4 regions of the Brucella sp. GW823-FHT04E01 genome follow, and region 1 is predicted to be linked to each of the others. Evidence: riboswitches for the same ligand, from Rfam matches in the RefSeq annotation. Region 1 holds a riboswitch; each other region holds the start of a gene.

Region 1 (8,025 bases):
CGATGTCGGCCATTCACCATGATCTTGCGTGTAGCGGGTAATCAGGAGCTCCGCCGATTTGCGTCCCAGTTCCCATGCTGCCGGAGTGGGAACGGCGCGACTATCAGCAGAGAAGAAATTGCGACCGGTTGGCAGCACATCGGGACGGCCGCGTGTCGGTGCACCGGATGGTCCCGGCGCCACAAACCGCCCGCCAAGTGCGGCAAGAAATCCATCTATTTCCGAAGGCCCGCAGGAAACCACCATGGGGCGCAGATGTTCTTCTATGGATTGGAGAACCGCCTGCGCCTGCGGCCAGTCTGCGGGGCACTCTATCGCGCCTGCAACAAAGCTGGCGGCCAGCAGTTCGATACGCTCCACCGTATCGCCCGCAATGCGCCATGTTGCAGGGCTCGCAGCCAGCAGGAGTTCCGGTTTGGCGCCTGTCCACGCCTCTGCCATATTGCAGTCCAGCGGATCGAATGTTTCGCCAAGCCCACAATCCGCAGCGATTGCACGCTGGAGACTTTGATCGCCCGGCGCGCCGCCAAGCGAAACCGGCACGCCACGCGGCACACGTGCCAGCGCAACCAGAAGATCCGTCAGCAGCCTGCCTTCAGGCGCCAATCCGAAAATATGCAGACCGTCGCGTATCTGCATTTCCTTGAGATCGCAGAGATAGGCGTCAAGCTTTTGCAGCGCCATGTCTTCATCGTCATGGTCGTGAATGCCCGCATCGCGATCAAGCCCGATGTCGCGCACGAGATCGAGTATCTGTCCTTTCAGTCTGAGCAGGCGGCGCGGATCGACGCCGGAGGCCTCGTAATATTCGTCCACCAGCGCTTCAAGGTCTTTCAGCGGCCCATAACTTTCAGCGCGCGTGAGCGGCGGCGTCAGGTGGTCGATAATAACCGCGCTGGCGCGACGCTTGGCCTGCGTGCCTTCGCCCGGATCATTCACGATGAAAGGATAGATATGCGGTGTAGGACCGAACACGGCCTCGGGGTAGCAGTTTTCGGACAGCGCAAGCGCCTTCCCTGGCAGCCATTCCAGATTTCCATGTTTGCCCATATGCACAATGGCATCGATGCCGGCGACCTCGCGCAGAAAAGCGTAGAAGGCAATATAGCCGTGCGGCGGCACCAGATCAGGCGAGTGATAAGTCTCTTTCGGGTCGATATTGTAGCCCCGTGCGGGCTGGATACCGACAAAAGTTTCGCCCAGCCGCATCAACGGCAATGCGAAAGCGACAAGCTCCTGCGCAAAATAAGGGTCATCTTCCGGCGCCCCCCATCGCTCTTCGATTTCTTTCTGAATCGCAATGGGAAGTCTTTTGAAGAAAGCCTTGTATTGATTCAGTGAAATCGTTTCGCGAATCTCACGTCCGTCACGCGCAGCATTGGTCGGGCCTGCCGTCAACGCACGCATCAATGCATCACCGTCCACGGGCAGGTCAGCGACGGGATAGCCGCCCTTCGCCATGGCGTGCAGTACTTCAACCGTTCCGGCTGGCGTATCGAGCCCTACCCCGTTTCCGAGCCGCCCGTCGCGGTTCGGATAATTCGCAAGGATAAGCGCAACACGTCTTTCATCGGGCGATTTCCGCTTCAACCGCGCCCAGTTTGCAGCGAGCTGCGCCACAAAACCCACGCGGTTTTCATGCGGCTCGTGCGTCACGATATTCGCTTCCACTGCCGCATCAAACTGCTTTGCAGACTTGAAGGATACGGCACGCGAAAGCACACGCCCGTCCACTTCGGGCAAAGCGACATTCATCGCCAGATCGCGCGCCAACAAGCCCTGCTGTGACGTTTCCCAAACTGCCTTCGGTGTGCCGGAGAAGATCACCTGCAACACCATATTGCCGCGCTTGTCGAGGACAGTCGGCTTGCGCTCCGCCCCCGGCGAAGAAATTGCAAACCCCGTGGCATTCAAAACGATATCCGGCGGACAATCCTCGAACAGACCGTCGACGACCGCCGCAGACAATCGATCCTTGAGGCTCGAAACGAATATCGGGAGCGGATTGAGACCTTTTGCCTGCAAAGCAGCAATCAGTGCATCGACCGGCTGCGTCTGTCCGCTTTGCACCAGCGCCCGATAGAAAATAATGCCAGCGACAGGTGCTTTTGCATCGCTCCAGTGCGTGCGAATACTATCCAGCGAGGAGACATGCTCTCCCGGCCACCACAGACCAGCCTTGAGCAAAGGAGCCGCACTTTCCGGCTTTTCGGAGCCTGCAACCAGTGCGGCGCAATATTGAAGAAATGCGCCGGCATTCACAGCCCCGCCCTCGATCAGATACTGCCAGAGTTCATTTCGCTCGTGCGCAGAGATCGTTGAAAACCGGTCCAGCCCATGATCCGGCTTGTCGTCTCCCGGCAATACGGCAATCTTGATACCGTGATTGAGTGCGCAAGCATGCAGCGCTTCTAACCCGTAAGGCCAGTATGTCTCGCCGCCAATGATGCGCACCACGATGAGGCTCGCATATCTGGCAGTACGCTCCACATAAGCGTCCACCGACATGGGATGGGTGAGACTCAAGAAATTCGCCAGTCGCAAGCTTGGCAAATCCGGCGCAAGTCTGTGTGCCTGCGCCAAACTGGCCAGTTCGGTATCGGCAGCGGAAAGGAACAATATCTCTCCCGGCGTTTGGCCGAGATCGACGGCTTCATTGCCGTCGCTGATTGTTCCTTTCTGGGCAAGAAGAAGATGCATCGGTCAGACAGCGTCTTTCACGGCCTTGGCGATGGCTGCTTCATCGATATCATGCAGCCCGATCACAACCAGTCGCGTGGAGCGCGCTTCATCCTTGCCCCATGGACGGTCGAAATAATGCTCAATACGCGGACCAACCGCCTGCACGACCAGTCGCATCGGCTTGCCCGGCACATCGACAAAGCCCTTCAGACGAAGAATATCGTGTTTCGCAATGACCGCTTTCAGCTTTTCCGTGAACAGCTTGGGATCGGCCACAGAGCCCGCTTCGACCACGAAGCTCTCGAACTCGTCATGATCGTGCTCGTGTCCATCCGCATGATGGATTTCATGGTGGGATTTGCGGTTGGCGATGTCGTCTTCCGTGCCGACGCCGAGGCCGAGCAGAACGTCAGCTCCAAGCTTGCCAAAGCTCGCAGGAACCATATTCACCCGGCGCGGTGAACGCTCGGCCACATCGGCTTTCACACTATCCAGCCTTGAGGCGTCGATCAGGTCAGCTTTGTTGAGAACAATCAGATCGGCTGCATGAATCTGATCCTCAAAAAGTTCCTCCAAGGGGCTTTCATGGTCAAGAGATTCGTCTGCTGCGCGCTGCGCATCCACCTTGTCGTGGTCATCGGCAAAACGCCCCTCGGCCACCGCTGCGGCGTCGACCACGGTTACTACACCGTCGACTGTTACCTGCGTCTTGATTTCAGGCCAGTTGAAAGCTGCGACCAGCGGCTGCGGCAAGGCCAGACCGGACGTCTCGATCACGATATGATCGGGGCGATCAGCGCGGTCCAGAAGCTTGGTCATGGTCGGGATGAAATCATCGGCAACGGTGCAGCAGATGCAACCATTGTTGAGCTCGATCACATCTTCTTCACGACATGCCTCGATACCGCAACCTTTCAGAATACCGCCATCGACACCGAGGTCGCCGAACTCATTGATGATCAACGCAATGCGTTTTCCATTGGCGTTTTCCAACAGGTTGCGGATCATCGTCGTTTTGCCCGATCCGAGAAAACCCGTGATGACTGTTGCGGGAATTTTCTGTCCCTGCATCGATTTATCCCTTCATCCTGAGCGGCAACCCTGCCGCCATGAAATAAACTTCATCCGCAATCGCGGCCACTGCCTGATGCAGAAAGCCTGCATGATCGCGAAATTCCCGTGCCATGCGATTTTCAGGCACGATCCCAAGTCCAACTTCGTTCGAAACAAAAACCACAGGCCCGGCAAGATTCGGCAGCATGGCGACAAGACTTGCCGTCTCTGTCGTTATATCGCGCTCGGCCATCATCAGATTGGTCAACCACAGGGTCAGGCAATCGACCAGCACGAACCGATCCGTAGCAGCATTCAATGTCAGTGCACCGATCAGATCGAGTGGCTCCTCCACCGTCTGCCATTCGGAACCACGTCGGTCACGATGAATGGCAATGCGGTTTTCCATTTCCTTGTCGAAGGCACGTCCTGTTGCCAGATAGAGCGGCTGAAGCCCCGAGGACTCAACCATTTTCTCGGCATAGGACGACTTACCCGAACGGGCTCCGCCAAGAACCAGAACCGATTTTCCCGGCGAAGCCATTTTCATCAGCCCTCAATCTCGGACGATGCGTAGTGCTGGATGAACCAGCCAAGTGCGAGGCCGATCACGGCCCACATGAACAGGTTCGTCGCCAGCGATGCGACTGCATATTGCGAAGCAAGCAATGACGGAATCGGTGACGAGATGTCTTCCGGATGCGGAGCACCGTAAAGATGCGGCGCCACGATCAGCACCAGACCGAGGATCTTTGCCCAGCCTTCCTGGCGCAACACGATGAGATAGAGGCCTAAACCGCTTAGCACCACGGTAGCGAGCCACCAGAGCTGGCGTTCAGCCAGATCAGCCGCAGGCATTGCCGGCAATTCCGGCGATAAACCCAATGCAGGCAGAAACGCGACCGCGAAGAAACCGGCAACGCCCCAATAAATCCCATTCTGCACCGTAATGCGGCGTCCGAGAAGCAAGGCCACGCCACCAAGCAGCAAGGCAAAACCTGCACCTGCTACGAGATTGGCAAGGATCGTATTGCCCAACCGCCCAAATGGTAGTTCAGCCCCTTCTTCCTCGGCACTTTCGGCAGCGGCGCCATGATCATGCGGTGTGGCTTCCGCCTCGCCGTGACTATGGCCACCGCCAGCATCTTCATAGGTTTCGGCCTGCAGGATCAAAGGCACTGTCTTCAAATACATGGCGGGAGTAACCAGCAGCCCGGCCAGAAGCCCCGCAGCAAGCGTCGCCAACAAATAACGGATCAACATTTCTGTCCCTCAATAGCAATTTCGCGCCGATGGCCGTCCACCATCGAGCTTTGCTCAGCTTCAATTCCGAAAGATGTTAAACTGCTCAGTGGCAGGGAAAACCATAGGAATGGCGCGTATCGTGCGCTGAATCGTGCAACGTATCAGAATGGGCAAGCCCTACGCCGTAGATCAGGAACGCGCCGAGAAGCAGTGAAACCACAGCCGTGCCCAGACGAGCAGCGAGCGGCATTGCGAGTGTGCTGGAAACAGAATTTTGAGTACGTGCAGCCATGACAACCTCCGTGCAGGCAGCAGGGAAAAACCTCCCATGGGGCTCGGGCTCGATGCCCTCACGCAGCAGGCAGGTCTCCTGGCTCACGGGTCACGGGGATTGAAACTACCTTCCCAGAAGCTTTACAGCCTCCAGTGGTTACCGGTTGCCCGGCTTGCCTCATCCCTCTCCGCTCTACAGTCGCGGGGTCGGCTGCGATAAAGACGCCCGGATTGGGTCCGTCCGTCGCATTCCCTTTTTGGTATTGCCGGGATTCGTCCCGGCAAAAACCTGTTGCATGGTTTCGACACTAGGCTTTCGCCCCATCGTCGTCAATCGCGACCGATGATTGACGACCTCATTTCAAGTTAAACAGTGCATCGATATCGAGACATGCGTCCAGCCCTTCGGCCAGCTCATCCAATGCAGCCTCAACGCCAGCGCGATAGTTTACTGAACTGCTACGCACACCAAGATCCTCCAGAAATCTCCGGCGAAATTCGTCTGCATTGAAAACACCGTGGAGGTAAGTTCCCATTATGTGCCCATCTGGCGATATGGCTCCATCGTCATGCTCGCCAATTCGGGCGAAAGGCCGCCCCATATCCGGTCCGGTCGTTCGTCCGATATGGATTTCATAACCTTCCAGCGGCACATTATGGAGAAGCGCGGTCGCCTGCACGTTGCGGACCACTTTTTCAGGTTCCATCACCGTTTCGATATCGAGCAGCCCAAGACCATCAATGTCGCGTACATGCCCCTCGATACCAGCAGGATCGCTGATGTGGCGACCAAGCATCTGGAACCCGCCGCAGATACCAAGCACATGACCGCCTCGTTTCACGTGGGCAGATAATTGGCGATCCCAGCCATTGTCCCGAACCGCCTGCATATCGGCTATCGTGGACTTTGTCCCCGGCAGAACGACAAGGCCCGCATCGCCGGGAATGCTCGAACCAGGCGGCACCATGACCACTTCTACATCCGGTTCAGCCTTTAGCGGATCAAGATCATCGAAGTTGGCGATGCGCGGCAACATCGGCACAGCAACCACAAGCGGCTTCTTGTCTCCGCGTACAGCACGCTCAAGAACGACAGAATCTTCGGCTGGTAATCGCGATACCGCTTTCAGCCACGGGACAACGCCGAAAGAGCGCCAGCCGGTAAACCGGGTAATGGCAGCCAGCCCGTCATCAAAAAGCGAAATATCGCCCCGGAACTTGTTGATCAGAAATCCGCGAACCATGGCGCGGTCCTGTTCGGACAGAATAGTGTGCGTGCCGACGAGAGACGCAATCACGCCACCTCTGTCTATGTCACCGACCAGAACAACCGGGACATCGGCCTGTGTGGCAAACCCCATATTGGCGATATCACCGGCCCGGAGATTGATTTCAGCCGGTGACCCTGCCCCTTCCACCAGCACAAGGTCCACGCCTTCGCTGACCTTGGCGAAAGATTCCATGACAGCCGCCATAAGTTGTGGCTTCAATTCCTGATAATAGCGCCCGCGCGCCTCGCCTCGCACTTGTCCCTGCACGACAACCTGACTACCCATGTCAGTCTGCGGTTTGAGGAGTACCGGATTCATATGGACAGACGACGACACACCGCAAGCCAGCGCCTGCAGCCACTGCGCCCGACCAATTTCGCCGCCGTCGTCGCTGACCGCCGCATTGTTGGACATGTTTTGCGGCTTAAACGGCCGAACATTCAGGCCGCGATTGCGCGCAACCCGGCATAATCCGGCAACAAGAACACTTTTGCCGACGTCTGAACCCGTTCCCTGAAACATGATTGCGCGTGCCATGGACTGCTGCGTAGCTTAAACTGAACTTTCTGGCAACGGGACCTCAATCGGCGAGCGTCTATGCAAAAATGCGCATCAGTTTATTACAAATGTGAGCAACATTATTCCAATGGAGCGTTGGCAGTCTCACACGGTTATGATCTAGTCCGGTGACAAGGTGCGGTGCTACAGGGAGGAAACCATGGATGCTGCCGACCAGAACCAGTACGAGCTGAACGAAGATCAGCTTGCCATTCAGGATATGGCGCGAGCCTTCGCCAGTGATCGCGTTGCCCCGCATGCATTGCAATGGGATCGCGACAAGCATTTCCCCGTCGACATATTGCAAGAGACCGGACCGCTCGGCATGGGCGGCATTTATGTGCGTGAAGATGTGGGCGGCTCGGCGCTGAAGCGGCTCGACGCAGTGCTCATTTTTGAAGCACTGGCAACTGCATGCCCTTCATTCTCGGCTTTTGTCTCCATCCACAACATGGCTGCATGGATGATCGACACTTTCGGCAATGACGAACAGCGCCTGCGCTTTCTGCCGAAGCTCACGTCAATGGAATGGCTTGCCAGCTACTGCCTGACCGAGCCCGGATCGGGTTCGGATGCGGCGGCGCTCAGAACACGCGCTACACGCGATGGCGATCATTATATCCTCAATGGTTCCAAGCAGTTCATTTCCGGTGCAGGCGCCACGGATGTCTATGTGACGATGGTGCGTACCGGCGAGGACGGCCCCAAGGGGATTTCCACCATCGTTGTGCCAAAAGATGCACCCGGCCTTTCGTTTGGTGCAAATGAATTCAAGATGGGCTGGAACGCACAACCGACAAGAACCGTCATTTTCGACAATTGTCGCGTCCCGGCTGAAAACCTTCTCGGTGAAGAAGGAACAGGGTTTCGCATAGCGATGGCCGGGCTTGACGGCGGTCGGCTCAATATTGCTGCCTGTTCGCTCGGCGGCGCACAATCGGCG
Region 2 (8,025 bases), on a different contig from region 1:
AGGACCGGGGGCTGAAACTGCCGCGCCCGCTGCAAATCGATTTCAGCCGTCGCGTGCAGGCATTCGCCGACGATACCGGCAAGGAAACGACCGCGGAAATGATCTGGTCGCTGTTCCACGATGTCTATCATCTGGAAGAGAATGCTGATTTTGAGCTGCTGAACTACAAGGAAAGCAGGCCCGCACGGAGCGGAGAGGCGCGTGTCTTCGCCGGGCGCATTCGGCATCGCGGGCAGGAAATCGCCATAACCGGGCACGGCAATGGTTTGATATCAAGTGCGGTCTCGGCATTGCAGGCCGGTTGCGATATCGATCTGGAAATCGTCGACTATCACGAACATTCATTGAAAAAGGGCACCTACGCGCAGGCTGCGGCTTATATCGAATGCCGTACGCATGATGGACGGAAAGTTTTCGGCGTCGGGATCGACGACGATATCGCAACCGCATCGATACGGGCTGTGTTGAGCGCTGCTGCGAATTTTTCCACGAGCGTTGTCTAAAAATGAGGAAGCAGACGAGATTTGCTCTTGACCTCAACCAAGGTTGAGGAACTAGAGAAGCATGGCCGATCATCTGGAGTATCGTCCATGCGCTTGTCGCTTCTTTTTGTTCCCCTTGCTTTTTCCAATGTCCTTCTTGTTTCGACAGCTGCCTCTGGTGAAGGGGCAGATGCTGCGGCGGGAGAAAAACTCTTCAAGCGATGCTCCGTCTGCCACACGGCGGATGCCGACGAAAGCAAACGCGGCCCATCACTGAAAGGCGTGGTGGGCCGCAAGGCCGCCTCCTATCCGGGCTATCCCTATTCGGATGCGATGCGCAAGGCGGCTGCTGAGGGGTTGGTCTGGAACGACGAGGAATTGAAGGCTTTTCTCAGGAAGCCGCAGGCCATGGTGAAAGGCACCTGGATGGCTTTTGCCGGACTGACCAGGGAGAAAGACCTCGAAAACATGATCGCCTATCTGAAACAGCATTCCGAATAGCTGTTTGGAAACGATATGGCCGAACGGACATCCCGACGTGAGGCCATGGCCGGTCGGAAGCGCTGCGGGGCGTTTCCGACCGGCGTTATCAGGGACAGAAGCCGAAGGTTGCCTGAGATGATGAACAGAAACGTGCTGCATATAGACCGCGACGCAATCGGCGCCGTTTCGAAGCGAGAGTTCGCGGATGCGATGTCGCGGATGGCCGCAACAGTGTCCGTGCTGACCTCATGCGATGCCGGTGAAGCCCACGGTCGCACGGTGACAGCGGTGTTGTCGCTTTCCGCCGAGCCGCCCATGGTTTTGGTTTCGGTGAAAAGCGACAGCGCGCTGGCAACGGCGATCCTTTCTGATGGCGGCTTCTCGCTCGCCATGCTCGCGGAAGGGCAGGAGATGATCGGCGATGCCTTCGCGGGAAAGGTTCCCCCCGCGCAGAGATTTCTCATTGGTGTGTGGGGCGAATGGCCGTCTGGGAGACCGCGTCTTTTCGGGGCTTCGGCTGCCATTGACTGCGAACTGGCGGGCAACGTTCCAATGGCGGATCACACGCTTTTTGCCGGGCTGGTAACGAATACCGATCTGCCGCTGCATTCGCGCCCGTTGCTATGGGCACGCCGCAATTATCGCGCGTTGAGACATGATGCGGATTTATGACGCGTCTTGCAATTGTGCGGGGCTGCGGCCTACACATTCGGCATGATCGAGTTTGACGATATGGAACATTCAGGTCTCAAGAAAAGCCTGACGGTTGGTGACGTTTCCCGGCGCGCCGGCGTGGCGGTATCTACGGTCCATTTCTATGAAACCAAGGGGCTCATCGAGGGCTGGCGCACAGAGGGCAACCAGCGCCGCTATCACCGTGCCGTGCTGCGCCGCATCGCCATTATCAAGATCGCGCAACGTGCGGGCATCCCGCTTGCGATCATTCGTGAAGCGCTGGAAGACCTTCCCCACGACCACGTACCGACGGCAGACGACTGGAGACGTTTTTCGGAAGCCTGGAAAGACATGCTTCAGGAACGCATCGACAGTCTGATGCAGCTTCGTGACCAGATTACGAGTTGCATCGGCTGCGGTTGTCTCTCGCTGTCCGAATGCCCGTTGCGAAATCCGGATGACATCCTCGGTCAGCAAGGCGCCGGTCCCAGAAGATTGATGGTCAAGCCCGGCAATCTTATCTGACTTCCCTGCATCTGAGGCGAACCTGTCCGACGCTGCTGCGCTCATTCGCAGCGGCAATCTTGCGGCGTTCCATGCCACATTTCGCACCGGTCAAAAGCCTTCGTTTCCAGTGGAAATAGCCTATTGACCTCAACCAAAGTTGAGGTCCTATAAACCCGTCGGCAACAATTCAGTTCACGGAGGCCGACAGTGCAAAGTTCGATCGAAGAAACAACACCAGCGGGGATTGCGGGACATGCGCCTGCTGGCTGGGGGGAGCTTCTAAGGGGTAAAAATGGTCTCTATGCCCTGGCTTTGGCCGGAGGGGTCACTCTCCATGCGGTCAATATGTATATCGCGACTACAGTCATGCCGAGCGTGGTGCAGGACATTGGCGGCATGGATTTCTATGCCTGGGCGACGACCTTGTTCGTCGTTGCCTCCATTCTAGGGGCTGCGCTCACCGCGCGGCTGCTGAAAAGTGCCGGTCCAAGAGGCGCTTATGTCGTGGCGACCCTGCTGTTCGCAGCAGGCACACTGATCTCGTCTCTGGCCATCAACATGCCGGTCATGCTGGCGGGGCGGAGCGTGCAAGGCCTCGGTGGCGGATTTCTTTACGCGCTCGCCTATGGTCTCACCCGTGTCGTTTTGCCGGAGCGCCTGTGGGGCCGGGCCATCGGTCTTATTTCCGCTATGTTCGGCGTGGCCACGCTGATCGGGCCGGCGATTGGCGGCATCTTTGCCGAATATGGCGCATGGCGCGCCGCTTTCTGGTCATTGCTGCCGGTATCGGGTCTTTTCGCTGTGGTGGCATTCGCGACTTTGCCACGCTCGAGCTGGGATAAAAACGAGCGTGTTTCCATTCCGATTCTTCAACTCATCCTCTTGACCGGCGCTGTCCTTGCGGTTTCAGCGGGGAGCCTGTCACAGGAAACGCTATGGAAGGTCGTCGGTTTGGGTGTGGCGATGTTCATGATCGCCATCATCACATTCGTGGAGCGCGACGCCAAGGCACGTCTCCTGCCGCGCCGCTCGTTCAGCCTGTCGACGCCGCTCGGGACTCTTTACCTTACGATCGCGCTTTTGATGCTCAGCATGCAGCCCGAAATATACGTGCCTTATCTGCTGCAGCACTTGCATGGCCAGTCTCCGCTCTGGGCAGGATATCTGGCGGCACTTATGGCAATCGGCTGGACGGTGGCATCCTTCCTCAGTTCCAGATGGCAGGAGAAGGGGGGCGACAAGCTTGTCGTTGCCGGACCTGTTCTGGCGCTCGCCGGTCTTGTCCTGCTCGCCATATTTCTCCCGATCCATGGCAACGGCAACTGGTTGCTGCTCGCGCCCGTCTGCCTTGGGCTCATCCTGATCGGTTTCGGGATCGGTCTTGCATGGCCAAGCCTCGTTACCCGCGTCTATCAGAGCGCTCCGTCCACCGAGCAGGATCTCGCAGCGGGTGGAATGACGACCGTACAACTCTTCGCCATAGCCTTCGGGACGGCTTGCGCGGGGATGATTGCCAATTTTGCCGGCATTGCCGTGCCGGGAGGTGTGGAGGGCGCGGCAAATGCCTCGCTCTGGCTGTCGGTGATATTCGCACTCGCGCCAGCAGTTGCCGTGGCGGTCGCATTCAAGGTTATCCGTATCACCGGCGGAAAGGGTTGACCAATGCCGCGTTTCATCGCCAACATCCTCGATTCCCATGCCAGCCTTTTGCTGGCGCGGGTGGTCCTTACCTTCATTTTCTGGTCGAGTGGGTTGGCCAAGCTCTTCAACTTCGGCGCCAATGCTGCGGAAATGGAAAGCTTTGGTCTTCATCCGGGCTGGCTGTTCAACAGCGCAACCCTGCTTTTGCAGATTGTCGGATCGCTGATGATCATCTTCAATCGCGGAATCTGGTTGGCTTGTGGTGCTCTTGCCGTCTTTACGATCCTGACCATTCCTGTTGCCCACCCGTTCTGGGCAAAGGAAGGAGAAGAAGCTTTCCGGGATATGACGGTGGCGCTGGAGCACATATCGCTGATCGGTGGTCTCGCTCTTGCTGCTATTCTATCGCGCAAGGTCTAAACCACTGGACGCATTGATTGCCCTGCCTGTACCTTGCCTGTCGTCGGATCGATAGGCAGGGGAGGGCCGGGCATGGACGTGACGATCATAACAGGAGCATCGGATGGTATCGGCGCTGAAACCGCACGGCAGATTGCCCGGCGTGACCGTGCCAATGCTGCTCTGGTGCTTGCTGCGCGCAATGTTGAAAAGCTGGAAAATCTGGCCACAGAGTTGCGGCAACTGGGCAGTTCGGTTCTCGTGGTACCAACCGATGTGAAAGATCGTACAGCCTGTATCGATCTTATCAGTAAAACCGTTTCCGCTTTCGGTCGTATCGACACTTTGATCGTGAATGCAGGCATGTCGGCCCACGCCAATTTTGCTGAGATCAAACCAGATGATCTCAACTGGATGCATGATCTGATGGAGTTGAATTACTGGGGTAGCGTCTGGCCCATTCATGCAGCACTTCCGTATCTTGCCGCTAGCAAGGGACGGATCGTGGCTGTGTCTTCTGTTGCCGGATTGATCGGTGTGCCGGGGCGCACTGCCTATAGCGGAACGAAGTTCGCTCTTTCGGGTTTCTGCGAGGCGCTTCGCGCGGAACTGGAACCAAGCGGCATATCCATTACCATCGTCTATCCGGGCGTTGTCAAAACCGACATTCGCAAGGTGGGTTACAGCGCAAGCGGCGGCGTGCTGGGAACAAGTGGTGTGCGCGAAGATGACATGATGCCCGTCGAGGAAGCTGTGCGGCTGATGCTGGAAGGCGTGCAGGCTCGCAAGCGTGAAGTGTTGATGACCCGCCAGATGCGATTTGGGCGCTGGTTGAAACTGATTGCCCCCGCAATGGTGGATCGCATGGCCCTCAAGGCTATCAAACCGGAGTTCAGACCGAAACCGATTAAGCCAGCTGGGTAAAGAACGCTTCGTTCATTCTACGCTTTGCGGCCAACTATCTATTGACGAGTTTTTAACTTCGACTACTATATATAGTGTTCTAGGTTCTTTCGATTCGTTGGGTCGAAAGCTAAGACGGGAATCCGGTGCGTTTCATCCATGATGGATGCGGCAATGCCGGAGCTGCCCCCGCAACTGTAAGCGGAGAGTTCTGTCCATCACGTCACTGGCTTTGGCTGGGAAGGCGGACAGAATGTTGATCCGAGAGCCAGGAGACCTGCCTTGAACGAGTACGTCCACGGGCGGGGTGTCCGGTTGGCGCGCAATCTTGTGTGGCAAATCGTTGCCTTACGGGTTGCTGCCCCGAACTTCCCGCTCATAGCTTCGGGGTGAAGTCCATGTCCAGTTTATTCAGTTTCGGTTCCGATCCTCCCTTCGAGGCATAGTTTGTGTGGTCAGGCTGCTTGTTCGTGCGGCTGGCCGATCCCGTATCTCATGTCTTTCGACGCGCATTTTGCGATGCGCGAACGGCTCTTTGCGTCTCCTATCGAGAGTATTCCAGTTTAAACCGGACCGTTGGAAATGCTCTATCTCTTTGTTTTTACGCATGTCTTAACCCCAAAACCGGTTCCCACTTTTGGGAGACATGCTCCAGTGAGGAAAAAATGAACGTCACCGTTTACAGCAAACCCGCCTGTGTCCAGTGCACGGCCACCACGCGCGCCCTCGACCGCCAGGGTATCGAATATGAAGTCATCGATATCTCTGCCGATGCCGATGCTTTCCATCTCGTTCAAGACATGGGTTATCGCCAGGTGCCGGTGGTTGTGGCAGGTGAATCCCATTGGGCGGGCTTCCGGCCCGATATGATCAGCGCTCTCGCCTGAGGGCTATGGTCACATGAGCCTGATCGTCTATTTCTCCAGCCGGTCGGAAAATACACACCGGTTTGTCGAGCGGCTTGGAATGCGGTCGAACCGTATCCCGATGGACGGTTCAGGCGGATTGCAGGTGCGCGAGCCATTCGTGATCGTGACGCCCACATATGGTGGCGGCGGCTCCAAGGGCGCTGTCCCCAAGCCTGTGATCCGCTTTCTCAACGATGAGAGCAACCGCTCTTTCATCCGCGGCGTGATTGCCGCGGGAAACAGCAATTTCGGCGAGGCTTTCTGTATCGCCGGCAACATTATCTCCGCCAAATGTCAGGTTCCCTATCTCTACCGCTTCGAGCTTCTGGGAACCGATAAGGACATTGGCAATGTCAAAAACGGGATGGAACGATTTTGGACACGGCAGACACGACCTTGATCCGAGAGCGCGAGGCACAGCCAGTGGCGCAGGATGCGCCTCAAGCTGTAACTTCCAACAGCAGTAAACCGTCAAAATCTTTGGATGGGCTGGATTATCACGCGCTCAACGCGATGCTGAACCTTTACGATGACGAGGGAAAAATCCAGCTTGACCGTGACCGGCAGGCTGCGCGCCAATATTTCCTCCAGCACGTGAACCAGAACACGGTCTTTTTCCATAACTTGCGGGAAAAGATCGATTATCTGGTGACCGAAGGCTATTACGAGCAAGAGGTACTGGATCAGTATTCCTTCAATTTCGTGCGCGATCTTTTCGACGAAGCCTATGCGAAGAAATTCCGGTTTCCGACCTTTCTCGGCGCGTTCAAATATTACACCAGCTATACGCTGAAAACCTTCGATGGAAAGCGCTATCTGGAGCGCTATGAAGACCGTGTCTGCATGGTAGCGCTGACGCTGGCGCGCGGCAATGAACAGCTGGCACGCAATCTGATGAAGGAGATCATTGCAGGCCGCTACCAGCCTGCGACGCCGACTTTCCTCAATGCAGGCAAGAAGCAGCGCGGCGAGCTCGTTTCCTGTTTTCTGCTGCGGGTTGAAGACAATATGGAGTCCATCGGGCGCTCGATCAATTCGGCGTTGCAATTGTCGAAGCGGGGCGGCGGGGTGGCCTTGAGCCTTACCAATATTCGCGAGGCGGGCGCACCTATCAAGCAGATTCAGAACCAATCATCCGGTATCATTCCGGTGATGAAGCTTCTTGAGGATTCCTTTTCCTACGCCAATCAGCTGGGTGCGCGACAAGGAGCGGGTGCTGTTTACTTGCACGCCCATCACCCGGATATCATGCGCTTTCTGGATACGAAGCGCGAAAACGCCGACGAGAAAATCCGCATTAAAACCTTGTCGCTTGGTGTGGTCATTCCAGACATTACCTTCGAACTCGCAAAGAATAACGAGGATATGTACCTCTTCTCGCCCTATGATGTGGAGCGGGTTTACGGCGTGCCACTGACCGAGATTTCAGTTACCGAAAAATATCGGGAAATGGTCGACGATGCGCGTATTGCCAAGAAGAAGATCAATGCACGCGAGTTCTTTCAGGTGCTGGCGGAAATCCAGTTCGAGTCCGGTTATCCCTATATCATGTTCGAGGACACGGTGAACCGCGCCAATCCGATTGACGGGCGCATCACCATGAGCAATCTCTGTTCGGAAATCCTCCAGGTGAGTGAGGCGAGCATCTTCGGCGAAGACCTTTCCTATGATCATCTCGGCAAGGATATTTCGTGCAATCTGGGTTCGCTCAACATTGCATCGGCAATGGACTCCTCCGATTTCGGCAAGACCATCGAAACCTCCATCCGCGCTCTGACAGCAGTTTCCGATATGAGCCAAATCGGTTCCGTGCCGTCGGTCGCCCGAGGTAATGATGAAAGCCATGCCATCGGTCTCGGCCAGATGAATCTGCATGGTTATCTCGCCCGCGAGCGGATTTATTACGGCTCGGAGGAGGGCGTCGATTTCACGAATATCTATTTCTATACGGTTACCTATCACGCGATCCGCGCATCGAACCTGATTGCAGTGGAAACGGGCAAGTCCTTTAAAGGTTTCGAGAAATC
Region 3 (8,025 bases), on a different contig from region 1:
TGCTTCATCGCACCACCCGCAAGGTTTCGCCGACCCAGGACGGGACGGCTTTTTACGATCGTTGTCAACGTGTTATCGCCGATGTTGAGGAAACGGAAAATCTATTCCGACAGAGTGCAGCTCAACCATCGGGCAGGCTGCGCATTGATGTCCCCGGTCGGATTGGTCGCCTGATCATAGCGCCAGCGCTTCCGGAGTTCCTTGAGCGCTATCCACAGATTGACATCGACCTTGGAGTTACGGATCGTGCGGTGAATCTGGTGGAGGATAGCGTGGATTGTGTTGTCCGCGTCGGTCTCTTGAGCGATTCAGGCCTGATTGCTCGCCCAATCGGCAGATTGGCCCTGATCAATGTCGCAAGCCCCGCCTATCTGGCGAGACATGGAACCCCAAGGGAAATAAACGATCTCGACAAGCATTGGGCTGTCAACTACGCATCACCGTCGAGCGGTCGCGTTGAGGACTGGGAATGGCTGGAAGACGGAACCTTGCGCACCTTGCCGATGCGCGGGAGGGTCACCGTCAACAGCGCTGAGGCCTACATTGCCTGCTGTCTCGCCGGGCTCGGGGTGATCCAGATTCCGGCTTACGATGTGCGAAGCCATCTCGATGCCGGTGAACTCGTTGAGCTGATGCCTGACTATCGCGCCGAACCGATGCCAATGACGCTGCTCTATTCGCATAAGCAACATCTCTCACGCCGGCTGCATGTGTTTGCCGAGTGGCTTGAGACTTTGCTAAAGCGAGAACTCCTGGATAGCCGGGGCGCATCATAAGCCGATCAATGTTAACATTGGGGTTAAGCAATTCCTGATCATTGAACGGACGCCTTCTGTCTGCCAAAGGGCGGCTCTGCCAAGCAAGCTGCAAACCGTGGCGTTTGATAGCGGGAAAGCCAAAATGGCTTTCAGTCGAGTGTTCGCAAGTGCCCGAGAATCCGTATCCGTATTTCCTTGCCGCTGCGTATAAATCTTCGCGCAGTGTCGGGGAGGTGGGTAGCTGGAGATTGATAGCGAGATGATCGATCAATTGCGTTGGTGCAACTGGAACGGTAGATGCGGAACTCAATCTCGCGGTCAATGACTTAAAGATATAAACATCTCTTTATATTCTATTGACATTATGTGGCCGATGCAGGAAGATTGTAATGCCTAGGTTCTCCGGCTGTCGTGTTCGATACGCCGGAGCTAAGAGGGAAGTCCGTGCCCCGTCTCATTCGGGAAAGCCGGCGCTGCCCCCGCAACTGTAAGCGGCAAGCTGACGTCCAGATTGTCACTGGGGTTCTCCCTGGGAAGACGGACGAGAGCAATGACCCGCGAGCCAGGAGACCTGCCTTGGCAAAATAACGTCCACGGGCGGGGTGTCCCGGTGTGCCGTAGCGAAGACCGTCTAACGGTCTGTTTTGCTATGTGTCCGCTGACCCATGCCCCCAACTTATTGGGGTAAGCCATGTCTCAAACCGCAATTCCAGTCGCCGCCAGGGGCGGGCCGGTCGTCGATCGCCCGCGGATCACGATGCGTCACGACTTTACATTCCGCGTCAAGAGCCATCATTTTGATGAGAACTATCTCCCCTTGGACAGTACGCGTATCACGACCAATTTTGCCAATTTGGCCAGAGGAGAAAATCGCCAGGAGAACCTGCGCAACGCCTTGAGGATGATTGACAACCGTTTCAACGCGCTGGTGCATTGGGACAACCCAACAGGCGATCGCTATTCCGTTAAACTCGAGATTATTTCGGTGGAGATGGTCATTGATGCGGAAGGCAGCAAGAATACTTTCCCACTCAATGAAATATTGAGAGCGAATATCGTCGATCGGAAGACAAATGAACGCGTCGAAGGTATCGTTGGGAACAATTTCTCTTCTTACGTGCGTGATTATGACTTCAGCGTCGTGCTGCCCGAATACAATAATGGTCGCACCACATTCAGCATTCCGGATGACTTCGGGGACCTCCATGGAAAACTGTTCAAATGCTTCCTCAACTCGAATACTTACAAAGAGCAGTTTCGTAAGCCGCCAGTCATATGCCTGAGTGTCTCCAGCAGTAAAACATATCATCGTACTGGAAATCGCCATCCTGTATTGGGCGCAGAATATCAACAAAATGAACTGTCTTTGACGGATCAGTATTTCCAGAAAATGGGGTTAAAGGTACGCTTCTTCATGCCGCCGAACAGCGTTGCGCCGTTTGCCTTCTATTTTGTCGGCGATCTCCTCGGCGATTATACCAATCTTGAACTCATCAGCACGATCAGCACGATGGAAACCTTTCAGAAGATCTATAGACCCGAGATTTATAACGCCAATTCCGTGGCCGGGGCCTGTTATCAGCCAGATTTGAACCATCAGGACTATTCACTGACTCGCATTGTCTACGATCGCGAAGAGCGTAGCAGGCTTGCTGTTGAGCAGGGGAGGTTTGCTGAGGAGCACTTCATGAAGCCATATAAGACCGTTCTTGAAGAATGGTTTGCCAATTACTCCCTTTAGTAAGTCGATACATAAGGTCGCCCATCATGAAAAAACTGTTGCCCACATCTACCGCTGGTAGCTTGCCTAAACCTTCGTGGCTTGCACAACCTGAGAAACTCTGGTCCCCCTGGAAATTGCAGGATGAGCAGTTGATTGAAGGTAAACGGGATGCCCTGCGTCTGGCATTGGACGATCAGCGACAGGCAGGCATTCACATCGTCAGTGACGGCGAGCAAACACGCCAGCATTTTGTCACGACGTTTATCGAGCACCTTGACGGAGTTGACTTTGAAAAGCGTGAAACGGTCAGGATCCGCAATCGCTATGATGCGAGTGTGCCGACAGTCGTTGGTGCTGTATCGCGTCCAAAGCCGGTTTTTGTCGAAGACGCCCAGTTCTTACGTCAGCAGACCCGGCAGCCCATCAAATGGGCCTTGCCGGGGCCAATGACCATGATCGATACGCTCTATGATGCATATTATAAAAGTCGAGAGAAGCTGGCCTGGGAATTCGCCAAGGCCCTCAATGACGAAGCGAGGGAACTGGAGGCTGCCGGTGTCGATATCATCCAGTTCGACGAACCGGCGTTTAACGTCTTCTTTGACGAGGTGAATGATTGGGGCGTCGAAACCCTCGAGAAGGCAATGGAGGGGCTTCGGTGCGAGACTGCCGTGCATATTTGCTATGGTTACGGCATCAAGGCCAATACAGATTGGAAAAAGACCCTGGGAACAGAGTGGCGGCAATATGAGGAAACATTCCCCAAGCTACAGAAATCGAGTGTCGATCTAATCTCGCTGGAATGCCATAACTCGCATGTTCCAATCGAACTTATCGAACTTGTTCGAGGCAAGAAGGTGATGGTGGGCGCCATCGACGTGGCAACCAACGCCATGGAAACCCCGGAGGAAGTTGCCAACACTCTGCGGAAAGCCCTTAAGTTCGTCGATGCCGACAAGCTCTATCCTTGCACGAACTGCGGCATGGCACCCTTGTCTCGTCAAGTGGCGACTGGAAAGCTGCGGGCCTTGAGTGCAGGTGCGGAGATTATCAGAAGAGAGCTTTCGGCCTAGTGCTGGCTGAGCAACAGGTGGTCGCCATGACTATGGTGGAGCGTCGCTTCGAAATTGTTGATAGAGCCACGTTTCACAATGACGTGGCGCTCCTCGGCTCGACAGTCAAGGTTGCAGCGAAACTTCTCTTAACGGATTGCCGCCATCGATGAACAGCCTGCCCGTTGGTTTCAGTGCAGCCCTGATGCTCTTGATTGCAAGCCTGGTGACTTCTGGATGACGGCCATCCAGTGCACCGACGCGCATTGCGAACGCCATGTCAAAAAGTTCATCACGTGCTGAAAGCTTGAGATGTTCAATTGCCACCTGCCTAAACTCCAGGCGGCCTGATTCAATTTCTTGCTCTGATCCGGTGCGCGCCAGGCGTATCGCCTTTTCGGACCGATCTATGGCAAGCACGAAGCCGCTTCCAATGTTTCGACTGACCTCTCGTGCGGCAACACCTGGACCACATCCGATTTCGAGTATGCGAAGCCCCTCCTTCAACGGAAGGGCGTTCACAAAATCGGCGATCCTCGGCGAAACAGCAGCGGGCATTTAGGAGTATTACGTCAGATCTGCTTTCATCGCCACTCATTCTGGTAGATTGCCGCCTCTGGTGTCACAAAACTCCCAAACCCTGCAACACCTTTCGTTGCCGATTTGTGACGGGAGCAATTCTCAATCAGGAACTATCGCCTTCACGACGACAGCGTGAGCTTGCGCTACGACGAGCGCGCGATGTTGAATGCCTACCTAGTTGTTCCGCGAGGGGGAACATTTATAAAGGGTCGTTATTCAAGGAGCATGTCGAGCACACAGATTATCCCCCGATGGTAGTCTGTGTAGCTGGGCTGACGTCGAGGGCATGGTCAGGAAGACGGCTGACGTGTTTGGCTGAATTGACGCATTCGACAACAGTGCGGGCATGTCGATTGCCTTGCTGGCCATCTCAAGGAAGCACATTCGAATTGTAGCCCGTGGTTAAATCTCACAGAGTGAGCAAAGGCTTTATTTCGTTTTGCTGGGCCGCAGACCATAAATGGATCCGATTGACAATATCCTGGGGAGCTGTCGGTAGCGCTTTGTTTGGAATTACTGCGACAGTGCCTTGAAAAACCAGGATCAGATTGTCTGACTGCAAGATTGCATGATGGTACATCGCCCAACTCAGTTCGATCGTATAGATTCGTGTGGCCTGTCTGAAGCCCGTTGGTCCAATTTTGACATGGAAGTGAGGAGAGAAGGCAAGCTCCTGTTCGATATTCCAGTGCGCTATGGTTTCACTATATTCGCGATTTGACTTTTTCGAGCCGATCCACAGGACAAGCCATACAGCAATTGCGACAAGAGGCGCAGGCGCTAGGATCCAATAATCAAGGCTGGCCCGTGCCCCGGGGATAAATGCCAACGTTACAGAACAAATGAGGCCGGCAACAACGGCGGACCAAAAGGAAAGGTTCGTTCTGATCCACCAGAAATGCCGATCCCACGACCGGTCGAACATCATCCGGTAATTTTGATAGGCCTGATGTTCAAAGCCCAGAACATAGTCCGGTATCTGATCCACGTTCGGCGCATAGGTGATAGTAATGCTACGATCGTCAGCCATTCTTACCGTTTCTCTATCTCGTTGGGGCAGTGGCACATTCGAACAAGAAGCACTTCTGAACTCGGCATTTCAAGGAAAGAGCAGGTTTCTGCAGAATGATCATTTTGCCACCTAAAGAGGATGTTTCGGGAGAACAATGTCAATCTGGTGCCGAAGCTCCCGATGCGCCATAGTCTGACGAATGAACTTTGGGTGTGGGATCAACCTGATCCGGTAACTGAACAAAGCCGGCTTTGATACTCGAGCTGCGGTGGGGAACGGATTCAGTTTTTTGCTTCAAGGCGGACCCCGAGAACAGATTAGTTGCGGTTGAATCGAATGGAATCCAGCTGCCCGATCATCACTGCAAGTCCAAAACAAACTGATCCGAGTCCAAATGATATTGTCCCCAGTATCAATCGCTGCGTTGAAGGGGCGTCAATGATAAACAACAGACCAATCACGATCTGGATCACGGCGAGAGCAAAAACTACTATTTTCATTATCTGTCCGAACTGACTAATCTGGATGAAAACTGGAGCGGCTATGGTGCGCGCCGGATCTTGTGGCAAAATTACTTGACCACGGCAGCGCAGTCGAACTTGATGGCATCAATGTCACCCGAGGCAACATTGTATTCGCTAACCTGCAGAAAGGAACAGATGTAAATTTTCTCTTCATTCTGCAAAAATACATAGTTTCCCGTCGCCGATTTAATTTCATAACCCTGCTCAGCGAGATCCAGAATTGTGGGCTTTCTTTCCGCGTTCGCGCTAGCAGTGGTGGCAATTGCAATAATGAAGGCGGTGTAAAAAAGTTTCATTTTATTTTCGTGCCTGGATTGGACTGTGCGATTGATTGGGGTGAATCCACACAATACTTATGGCGAAGCCGTGTTCAACTGAAAATTGGTTCCTGTTTGGCGCAGATCGTATCCACGATTTCCGTGTCGCAAACTTTCACAATGCATAATGTTTGATTCTGCTCTCCTGTATGTTGAGTATCTGGTTTGTCAGAATAAAAATGTCTTTTCAAATCGAAGTGCCGGCCGTCACAAGAAGGATAAGTTCGAGCGGGCGGGCGATTTGCGCTCCGACTGTCCTCAGGCCGGATTTACGCACGTCACACGGTTGAGGCCGGGGCACCGTTGCGTGCTGATGCCAGAAGGGTCGTAGGTCTATTGCCCGTTTCCTCACCCGTTGCCTTCGGTCTAACCGATAGAGTTTCGTTCTTTTCTACGTCGTCGTGCACATCTTCGCATTGATGAGGGAATGGTTTGCTCGCGGAGTTCTAAAAGTCCGTTTTATCGCTTTTCCTGTATAGAGCTCAGCAACCCTTGTAGAAAACTATTCGTACAAAGCTGCAATATCAGATGGTTTCCCTTCCATCCGTATTTGGAAACCATCTGATGCAGGTTTTTCATCGCGTCACATCTGCGGTCGGGATAGCGGATCCGGCTTGCCAATGTTCTGCGTGATTGCTTCGACAACCGGTAAATCCGGTGCCGACACGCTTTGTCCGTCCAGTATCCTGCGGGCGCGATCCTTATCAATATCGCCTACCCAGGATGCGATGACGACGGTTGCCACGCAATTGCCGATATAGTTGCCGAGTGCGCGCGCAATGCCCATGAACCAATCCACCGAGAGTACAAGGACCAGCCCTATGGCAGGGATGCTGGGGATGGCTGCCAGCGTCGCGGCAAGAATGACAATCGCCGAACCCGGCACGCCATGAGCACCTTTGGACGTTACCAAAGCAACACCGAGAATTGCCAGGAGATCGCCGAACGCAAGTGGGGTATTCGTGGCTTGGGCTATGAATACGGCGGCAAGTGTCAATTATATCGAGAATGCGTCAAGGTTGAACGAATACCCGGTTGGGATGACGAGGCCGACTGTGGAGTCTTTTATACCCAGATGTTCAAGTTTGCGCATGGTCTGGGGCAAGACTGCATCGCTCGAGGCTGTACCCGCAACAATACTGACTTCAGTGCGCAAATAGCGCAGCAGCTTCACGATGCTGAAACCGGCAGCCCTCAGTATGGAACCGAGTACGATGGCGACGAAAAGCGCAATTGTCAGGTAGAACAAAACCACCAGGTAGCCCAGTTGCGCCAATGATCCGATGCCGTACCTGCCGAATGTGTAGGCTATGGCGCCAAATACGCCAAACGGTGCCAGGCGAACGATAAATGCCATGATTTTGAAGACGACTTCGCCAGCCATCTCGATGATATGGAGAAGCGGCCTGGCGCGCTCGCCAACTTGTGCAAGTGCGCAACCAAAGAGGATAGCAACCAGAAGTACCTGCAGGATGTCACCCTGGACGAAACCACTCACAATCGTGGTGGGTATGAGCTTCATCAGGAACTCTACCGTGCCGCCGCTGGAGACATCGTGTGCCTTTTCCACATAGGTGGAAAGGGCGGACGCATCGAGCTTGCTGACATCGATGTTCATGCCGTGGCCCGGACCAAAGACATATGCAACAACGATGCCGAGCGCGAGCGCGATTGTGGTGACGACCTCGAAATAGATAAGAGCCCGGACGCCGACGCGCCCAACCTTGGTGAGGCTGCCAGCGCCAGCAATTCCATGTACAACCACACAAAAGACAATCGCTGGAACCAGTATCTTGATCAGTTTGATAAAACCATCGCCGAGCGGTTTCATTTGCATCGCCATGTCAGGTATGAAGAAGCCAGCGGTGACACCGAGAACAAGTGCTATGCACACCTGTCCGAGCAAGGACTTTGACCAATTCGGCATTTAAGTTCCTCCCAATCAAGAAGGGGGAATGATTTTCGCGAAAGCCTGCGAACAACGGCCTCCACGATAGCGTCGCCTTAACCGGCTGGTTTGAATTGACTTGTTATTCAAGCGTCATGACCGAAGCCCG
Region 4 (8,025 bases), on a different contig from region 1:
GCCTGACCCGTCAGCTGATCGATGCCGATCAGGCCGAGCGCCAGTCCGATGAACAGGGACGTCAATCCGCGAAGCGTGGAATCGCCAAATGCTGCCGAGACCGTCATGAAGGCCAGAAGCATGAGCGCGAAATATTCGGACGGTCCGAAGGACAGGGCGAATTTCACGACCCATGGTGCGACGAAGGCAAGCGCCAGAGTGGCGAGCAGGCCTGCGATGAACGAGCCGATGGCCGCCGTTGCAAGCGCTGGCCCGCCACGCCCGGCCCGGGCCATCTTGTTGCCCTCCAATGCGGTGACGATGGAGGCGCTTTCTCCCGGTGTATTGAGCAGGATCGATGTGGTCGACCCGCCATACATGCCGCCATAATAAATGCCCGCGAACATGATGAGCGAGCCGGATGGATCCAGCTTGTAGGTAACGGGCAGGAGGAGCGCGACGGTAAGTGCAGGGCCGATACCTGGCAAAACACCGACGGCGGTGCCGAGCGTGACACCGATCAGCGCGTAAAGAAGGTTCGATGGTTCAAGCGCCACCAGAAGTCCGTTGGCGAGAAGTGCGACAGTATCCATGATGGCACTGAGCCTTTAAAGCATTTCCAGCAAAAATGCGAAGCGGTTTTGCGTGGAATAATGCGACAAAACAAGGACTTAGAGCATTTCCAATGTTTCAGTCAAAACTGGGAATGCTCTAAACGAATTGTTCGAGCCAGCCGGACGGCAGCGATAGCTGCAGGCCGCGTGCAAAGATAAACCAGATCACGAAGGCGAAGACGATGCCGACGGGAACGCTGATCCAGAATTTGCGATAGCCGAAGCCACGTGCGGTTGCTGCGAAAAGCAGGCCGGTGGACAAGGAAAAGCCGACAGTCTTCATCGTCAGCATCTGGATGGCCAGACCGCCGATGATCCATGCCATCGGGGCGATCTCCTGATGCTCTCGCTCTGGAAAATCACCGCGAAGCGCCTCGAATACGGTCCAGATGGCAAGGCCGAACAATCCGGCTGCGACGACATAGGGAACGGTTTTCGGGCCGACCGGCGAGTAGCTCGTCACGTCGTTTCCATAGGTTGTCGACCAGGCAATGGCGATGGCGACAGCGGCAAGAACAAGGGCGATGACAAGAGCGGCGAAATCTGGCGCCGCCCCTTCCGGGCGGCGCTTTTCCTGCGGTTCTGTTCCTGTCATTTGACGAGGCCGATTTCCTTGAGGATGGTTTCAGTCGCAGCGACGTCCTTGGCAAGCTGCTCCTTGAACGCCGGGCCGGCGAGATAAGTATCCGCCCAGCCCTTGTCTTTCAGAGCCTTCTGCCAGGATTCCGACTTCACCATTTTCTCGATATCGGCATTGATGGCAGCTTCCTGCTCGGCAGTGATGCCGGGAGCAGCGGCCACCATGCGCCAGTTCTGGATAGAAACGTCCACGCCGCCTTCCTTGAAGGTCGGTGCGTCAATGCCTTCCACGCGCTCGTCGCTCGAAATGCCGATGATGCGCAGCGTACCGGCCTTGATCTGGGCGTCGAATTCGCCATAGCCGGAAATGCCGACGGTTACCTGATTGCCGAGAATGGCTGCCAGTGCTTCGCCGCCGCCTGAGAAGGCGATGTAATTGACCTTGGTCGGGTCGACGCCTGCTGCCTTGGCAAAGAGGCCAGCGGTGATGTGATCGGTGCCGCCCGCAGAACCGCCGCCCCACGAAACGGAGCCTGGATCAGCCTTCAGCTTCGCGGCAAGGTCGCCAAGGTTCTGGATGTCGGAAGAAGCAGGCACGACGATGGCTTCATATTCACCGGTAAGGCGTGCAATCGGCGTGATGGCGTCGAGCGTGACCGGCGATTTGTTGGTCAGGATAGCGCCGACCATGACATAGCCACCGACGATGAGCTGGCTTGGGTCGCCCTTGTTCTGGTTCACAAACTGGGCAAGGCCGATAGTGCCACCAGCGCCCGGAACGTTGATGACCTGCACGCTGCCGGAAATCTTTTCGTCCTGAAGCGCGCTCTGCATCGTGCGCGCCGTCTGGTCCCAGCCGCCGCCCGGAGCCGCAGGCGCCAGCACCTTGTAGTCTTCTGCGGAAGCAGAGCCTGCCATAGCCAACGCCGCTACCGACGTCAGGGCCAGAATAAATCTACGCATATGTCCTCCCAGATAGAATGTGTGCCGCCTCCCGGCGGACCTCCCCAAAGTCCCGCTCCTCTAGCGGGAGAAAACTACATGGAGATTAGCGAAAACAAATTCAATAGGCCAGCGCATGCGACGATAGTTTGGCCGCAATTTAAATAACGGGCTTTCGAATCGCTTGAAAACCGTGTGTTGGAAATAGCCATCGAGACCTGCTTGACGGCGACATCGGGTCAACGTAATAGTGTAACGACGGTTCCCCGACCGAGAGCGAAGGGGATTAATAGGGAACACGGTGAGGACGACCCGAAAAGGGGCCAAGACCGTGGCTGCCCCCGCAACTGTAAGCGGATTGCCGTTCATCCTCGTGACGTTGAAAGCGTCATGCCACTGTGCCGGAGAAGCGCGGGAAGGCAGATGAACAGCAGATATTCGTGAGCCAGGAGACCTGCCGTCTAGTGTTGTCCATTGTCACGGGCGGGGATGCCCGGAGCAGGAGCCGGTTATGACAGATTTCCGCGTCGCAGGACGCATCCTTCCATCGTCATCACATGATTTCGACATGTCCCCGGATATGCCTGTCCGTCTTCCGTATCGGATTTTTTCCGTCAGCTGACAGGGCGTCTTTTTCTCATCATTTCGGGGACTTTCATGAATATTCTCGGCAAGATGCCGTTTCGCGCCGCCCTCTGTGCGGTTGCATTTCTCGCAGGCGGTTTGGCTGCACAGGCAGCGGAAACGCAATATCCGCTGACGCTGAAAAATTGCGGTCGTGACGTGACCTTCAAGCAGGCACCGAGCCGCGCGGTTGCGGTCGGCCAGAGCAGCGCAGAAATTCTTTACAGCCTTGGTCTCGGCGACAAGGTCGTCGGCACGGCAGTGTGGTTCGGGCCTGTTCTCAAAGGTTTTGAGGAGGTGAATGCCAAGGTAAAGCGGCTCGCCGATAACGATCCGAGTTTCGAAAGCGTTCTGGCGCAGAAGCCGGATATCGTGACGGCGGATTTTCAGTGGCATGTCGGGCCGACCGGCATTGTTGCGAAGCCTGAACAATTCGAGGAACTGGGCATTCCGGCCTATACATCGCCTTCCGATTGTGTTGGCAAGGACAATTCCGGCGGTGGCGACGGTGTTCGTACGGCAGCCTTCAAGATGGATATCGTCTATCAGGAAATCACCGAACTGGCGGAAATCTTCAATGTGCAGGATCGCGGCGAGAAACTCGTCGCCGACCTGAAGGCGCGCGAAGCGGCCGCGCGCGAAAAAATTGGGTCTGCTGGCGGCAAGCTGTCTGCCGTTGTCTGGTTCTCCAGCACGCAGGTCGATGCCGATCCTTACGTCGCAGGCAAGTTCGGCGCGCCCGCCTACATTCTTTCGGCACTCGGCATCAAGAATGTCATCAACAGCGAAGAAGAATGGCCAACGGTTGGATGGGAAACGATTGCAAAATCAGACCCTTCGATGATCGTTGCTGCAAAGCTGGACCGCCGCCGCTATCCGGCTGACGACATCGCCGTCAAGCATCAGTTCCTTGATAGTGATGCGGTCACGAAGCTGATGCCAGCAGTCAAGGACAAACATGTCTTCGACATGGATGCGCAGTCGATGAGCACTTCGCTTCGCGTGATCGAAGGCATCGAAACACTTGCAGCCGATATCGCCGCCTCGGACCTGAACAAGTGACGGCGCGGGCAGCGACAACAGGCTTCAAACAGAAGGGAAGGGCCCGCTCCGGCGTGTTCTTCCTGGCCTTTTCGCTTGTCCTGCTTCTTCTTGCCCTTTGGCTCGGAGCGGCGATAGGCGAAACGGCGATACCACTCGATGTGGTTGCGAAAACCGTAGCCAATCGGGTGTGGAACGCCGGTTATCCGCTCGAACCCATCGATGAAGGGATTGTCTGGAGCTATCGCCTCAGCCGTGCGGTTATCGCTGCATGTTGCGGCGCGTCTCTCGCAATATCCGGCGTTATTCTGCAGTCGCTGCTCCGAAATTCGCTCGCGGATCCGTATATTCTGGGCATTTCCGCCGGCGCCTCGACTGGAGCCGTCGCCGTTGCCATTCTTGGCATCGGCGCTGGCGTGCTGACACTCTCGCTGGGTGCGTTCATTGGCGCTATTGTTGCTTTCTGTCTCGTGTCCCTGCTGGCGCTGCGGGCGGGGCGAGGCAGCAGCGCTATCATTCTGGCGGGTATTGCCGGTTCACAGCTTTTCAACGCGTTGACGTCATTCATCGTCACCAAAGCAGCAAATGCCGAACAGGCGCGCGGTATCATGTTCTGGCTCCTTGGCAACCTTTCCGGCGTGCGCTGGCCCGATGTCACTCTTGCTCTGCCTGCCTGTCTGATCGGTCTTGCCATCTGTCTGTGGCATGCGCGTGCGCTCGATGCCTTCACCTTCGGAACGGAATCCGCAGCTTCTCTCGGCATACCGGTGCGCCGCGTCTACGCGGTGCTGATCGGCGTCAGCGCCATGATGACGGCGGTCATGGTCTCCATCGTCGGCTCTGTGGGCTTTATCGGTCTCGTCATTCCCCATGCGGCGCGAATGGTGGTCGGGGTCAGGCACGGCAGGTTGTTGCCCGCGGCGGCCCTTATTGGAGCAATCTTTATGATCGTCGCCGATATTCTGTCGCGTATCATCATTCCGGGTCAGGTTCTGCCGATCGGGGTCATTACGGCGTTGTTCGGTGCGCCGGCCTTCGCCCTGTTGCTTGGACAAAGGAGGGCGTCGTCATGATCCTCTCAGCATGCAATGTCGGCTGGTCGGCGGGCAGTGTCGAAATCTTGCGCGATGTTTCGCTGGAAGTGGCGGAAGGTGAGTTTCTTGGCATCATAGGGCCGAATGGATCGGGAAAGACCAGCTTTCTGTCTTTGCTTTCCGGTGTTCGCAGATGCCGCGTGGGCGAAGTGAACCTCTGCGGTGCATCCATCGACAGTTTTAGTCGTCGCGAGATTGCGCGCCAACTGGCGCTGGTCGAGCAACAGGCGGGAACAACCGAGCGCATTACGGCGCGTCAGGCGGTCGAACTCGGGCGAACGCCCTATCTTGGGGCCCTGTCGCCATGGTCGGCGGAAGACGATGCAATCGTTGACCAGGCGCTGGTCAATGTCGATATGGTCCATCTGGCTGACCGCTATTGGCATACGCTTTCCGGCGGAGAGCGGCAGCGCCTGCATATAGCGCGCGCCCTGGCGCAGGAGCCGCGGATTTTGCTTCTGGACGAACCGACCAATCATCTCGATATCGGGCACCAGATCGGGTTGCTTGATCTTGTCAGTCGTCAAAAACTGACAGTCGTGGCTGCCTTGCATGACCTGAACCATGCTGCGATGTTCTGCGACCGCATCGCGGTGATGGACAAGGGCAATCTCGTCGCGCTCGGCACACCGCGAGAGGTGTTGCGGGCAGAGCGTATCGCCGAGGTCTTCGGTGTCGATGTCGACGTCGAATATCAGGGCATCAGCGGCTGTCACATCCGCTATCGTGCTCCAGGTCAGCGCCCGTTGGAACTCAGACATTCTGCATGATCGGTCAGGCTGCAAGTCATTGTTTCGGTTGCTGCGGTACTTCTAATAAACGGGAAATAAATAGGATTATAAAATAGGTATTACTAATATTAATATTGATGTTTTCGGATAACATCATGAAAAGTTGTAGCTTTTTCAGAGTTTACTCACAGTAATGTGAGCGGTTTTGTTGACAAACTGTTTCCATCGCGTTGACGGTTGCGCTATACAGCCTCAGCGCATCAGGGCATGCATTCACTTGTAAGGCTGTGGCCTTTCTTGTTGAGTGCAGGCTGAAGGACAGAAGAGATCATTCTTTGATTTGTTCCGTCATTCACGGTTCTGATATGCGGGTCGCCCCGGTTTTGGGCCGGGAAGATCCGTTTTAAATAAAGAAACCTTATTGGCAGGTTCGCATGAATGCGACGTGCGGCGAATGCAGTTTTTTCAATGAATTATTATACTTATAAAGAGCGGCGGCTTTTCGTTTTGGAAAGCCGCCGTTGTTTTATCAAGGATATTGGGCGCCGGTGACTGTGAGATAGACCGCATAAAGCGACTTCGTTGCTGTGATGAACAGCCGATTGCGGCGTGGACCGCCGAAAGTCACATTGGCGACCGTTTGCGGCGTCCTGACCTTGCCGAGAAGCGTCCCTTCCGGCGAAAAGCAGTGCACGCCATCACCAGCACTGGTCCATAGATTACCATCCGTATCGAAACGAAAGCCATCCGGCAGGCCCATGTCGATGGTGCAAAAAACCGTGCCGCCCGTCAGGCGCTTACCGCCATCCACAACGTCGAAGACGCGGATGTGACGGGGCGCATCCTCATTGTGGCTATAGGCGCTGTCGGCGACGTAGAGTTTTGTTTCGTCCGGTGAAAAGGCGAGACCATTCGGCTGGTGGAAGTCAGTTATGACCGCATCGATATTGCCGGTCTTCGGGTCGAGGCGATAGACATTGCGCGACGGCTGTTCCGGCTCAGCCTTATAGCCTTCGTAATCGGCCATGATGCCGTAGGTCGGATCGGTGAACCAGATCGTTCCATCCGAGCGCACGATGACGTCGTTAGGCGCATTGAGCTTCTTGCCCTGATAGCTGTCCGCCAGCACAGTGATGCTGCCATCTGGTTCCGTGCGGGTGACGCGGCGACCGCCATGCTCGCAGGTGACGAGGCGTCCTTCACGATCACGGGTGTTGCCGTTGGAGAAATTGGAGGGCTGGCGGAACACTGAAACGCCGCCATCTGGGACCCAGCGCAGGATGCGCTGGTTCGGAATGTCACTCCACAAAAGGCAGTTCTGGTCACCGAACCACACCGGGCCTTCCGCCCAGCGGCAGCCGCTATAAAGTTCGTCCAGATCGGCGCTCGGCACGATCATCTGCTTGAAGCGTTCGTCGTGGATTTCGTAAATCGAAACAGTCTGAGACAAGGGAGATACTCCGAAGATAATTAGCGCTCGGCGCGTCGACCACTGGCGAGGATGATCACCGCAATGATGGTGAGGCCAGTCAGGACAAGACGGACACCGGCGCCGAAGCCGTAGGTGTTGAGCATCGAAACTATGAGGAACATGAAGAGGGCGGCACCCCAAATACCAGGGATGTTGGAATCACCGCCTGCAACCGCCGTGCCGCCGATGATGACGACGGCAATCGACATCAAAAGATATTCCGCGCCCATGTTCAGCGCTGCACCGCCCGAGAAGCAGGCAAGCAGAAAGCCGCAGAGCGAAGCGAGCACTGCACAGAGCAGATAGGTGATGAAGCGGGTGCCATCGACCGGAACGCCCGCCATGCGCGCAGCGAAAGGATTCTGGCCAATTGCCGAAATCCAGCGTCCATAGATGCTCTTCTTCAACAGTACCCAGCCAATGACTGACAGGATCAGCGCCACGAGGGCGACATTGGGAACGCCAAGCGTGGAGGATGTCGTGAACTGCGCTAGGCTTTCCGGCGGTTTCACGCGCAGGCCGCGATTGCTCCAGATGGCGGTGGACTGGATCAGGAAGCTCATCGACAAGGTGGCGATGATGGGCGGAATGCGCAGAAGCTTGATCAGCGTATAATTGCAGATGCCAATGGCAACACCAACCAGAATGGCAACACCAAGCCCCGCAAGCACCATGCCGTCCTGCGTATCCATGAGCTTGAGCGCCAGTGTTGCGGCGAGCGTCATATTGGCCGGGACCGACAGATCGATATTGCCGGGTCCGAGCGTGATGACGAACATCTGGCCGAGGCCGACAATCACCGAAAAGGACGCGAAAGTGAAAGCTGCGTGGGAGAGCCCGTGCGCGCCAGCGCCGCCGGTAAAGAGGATGGTGATGATCCAGACGACGGCAGTGGCGATGAACGACCATATCCACGGACGGTTGGTCAGGATGGTGAGACCGCTCATTGC

Evidence for each region. Region 1 has a riboswitch for cobalamin ahead of AC1RHM_RS02785 (CbtB domain-containing protein). Riboswitches for the same ligand answer to the same signal wherever they lie in the genome.
Region 2: it holds a riboswitch for cobalamin, as region 1 does, so the genes downstream of both, nrdH (glutaredoxin-like protein NrdH) here and AC1RHM_RS02785 (CbtB domain-containing protein) in region 1, are expected to answer to the same signal.
Region 3: it holds a riboswitch for cobalamin, as region 1 does, so the genes downstream of both, AC1RHM_RS07425 (DUF1852 domain-containing protein) here and AC1RHM_RS02785 (CbtB domain-containing protein) in region 1, are expected to answer to the same signal.
Region 4: it holds a riboswitch for cobalamin, as region 1 does, so the genes downstream of both, AC1RHM_RS11985 (ABC transporter substrate-binding protein) here and AC1RHM_RS02785 (CbtB domain-containing protein) in region 1, are expected to answer to the same signal.

What each region holds. Positions count from the first base shown of each region.
Region 1 covers NZ_JBXAIK010000001.1:530,909-538,933, forward strand. Annotated here, with positions in the region: gene cobN (cobaltochelatase subunit CobN) at 1-2,700, opposite strand, end outside; gene cobW (cobalamin biosynthesis protein CobW) at 2,704-3,753, opposite strand; gene cobU (bifunctional adenosylcobinamide kinase/adenosylcobinamide-phosphate guanylyltransferase) at 3,758-4,279, opposite strand; gene AC1RHM_RS02780 (CbtA family protein) at 4,285-4,998, opposite strand; gene AC1RHM_RS02785 (CbtB domain-containing protein) at 5,084-5,272, opposite strand; cobalamin riboswitch at 5,324-5,561, opposite strand; gene AC1RHM_RS02790 (cobyric acid synthase) at 5,610-7,061, opposite strand; gene AC1RHM_RS02795 (isobutyryl-CoA dehydrogenase) at 7,243-8,025, shown strand, end outside.
Region 2 covers NZ_JBXAIK010000002.1:854,246-862,270, forward strand. Annotated here, with positions in the region: gene leuA (2-isopropylmalate synthase) at 1-503, shown strand, start outside; gene AC1RHM_RS09370 (c-type cytochrome) at 591-983, shown strand; gene AC1RHM_RS09375 (flavin reductase family protein) at 1,101-1,637, shown strand; gene soxR (redox-sensitive transcriptional activator SoxR) at 1,698-2,165, shown strand; gene AC1RHM_RS09385 (MFS transporter) at 2,355-3,806, shown strand; gene AC1RHM_RS09390 (DoxX family protein) at 3,810-4,208, shown strand; gene AC1RHM_RS09395 (SDR family oxidoreductase) at 4,281-5,111, shown strand; cobalamin riboswitch at 5,176-5,389, shown strand; gene nrdH (glutaredoxin-like protein NrdH) at 5,756-5,977, shown strand; gene nrdI (class Ib ribonucleoside-diphosphate reductase assembly flavoprotein NrdI) at 5,991-6,398, shown strand; gene nrdE (class 1b ribonucleoside-diphosphate reductase subunit alpha) at 6,374-8,025, shown strand, end outside.
Region 3 covers NZ_JBXAIK010000002.1:439,771-447,795, forward strand. Annotated here, with positions in the region: gene AC1RHM_RS07420 (LysR family transcriptional regulator) at 1-776, shown strand, start outside; cobalamin riboswitch at 1,137-1,351, shown strand; gene AC1RHM_RS07425 (DUF1852 domain-containing protein) at 1,516-2,499, shown strand; gene AC1RHM_RS07430 (methionine synthase) at 2,526-3,554, shown strand; gene AC1RHM_RS07435 (class I SAM-dependent methyltransferase) at 3,660-4,091, opposite strand; gene AC1RHM_RS07440 (hypothetical protein) at 4,525-5,145, opposite strand; gene AC1RHM_RS07445 (hypothetical protein) at 5,699-5,947, opposite strand; partial or broken gene AC1RHM_RS07450 (C4-dicarboxylate transporter DctA) at 6,552-7,895, opposite strand; partial or broken gene AC1RHM_RS07455 (IS6 family transposase) at 8,012-8,025, shown strand, end outside.
Region 4 covers NZ_JBXAIK010000003.1:318,709-326,733, forward strand. Annotated here, with positions in the region: gene AC1RHM_RS11970 (tripartite tricarboxylate transporter permease) at 1-572, opposite strand, end outside; gene AC1RHM_RS11975 (tripartite tricarboxylate transporter TctB family protein) at 691-1,188, opposite strand; gene AC1RHM_RS11980 (Bug family tripartite tricarboxylate transporter substrate binding protein) at 1,185-2,135, opposite strand; cobalamin riboswitch at 2,357-2,590, shown strand; gene AC1RHM_RS11985 (ABC transporter substrate-binding protein) at 2,772-3,800, shown strand; gene AC1RHM_RS11990 (FecCD family ABC transporter permease) at 3,797-4,852, shown strand; gene AC1RHM_RS11995 (ABC transporter ATP-binding protein) at 4,849-5,643, shown strand; gene AC1RHM_RS12000 (SMP-30/gluconolactonase/LRE family protein) at 6,134-7,003, opposite strand; gene AC1RHM_RS12005 (ABC transporter permease) at 7,075-8,022, opposite strand; gene AC1RHM_RS12010 (ABC transporter permease) at 8,019-8,025, opposite strand, start outside.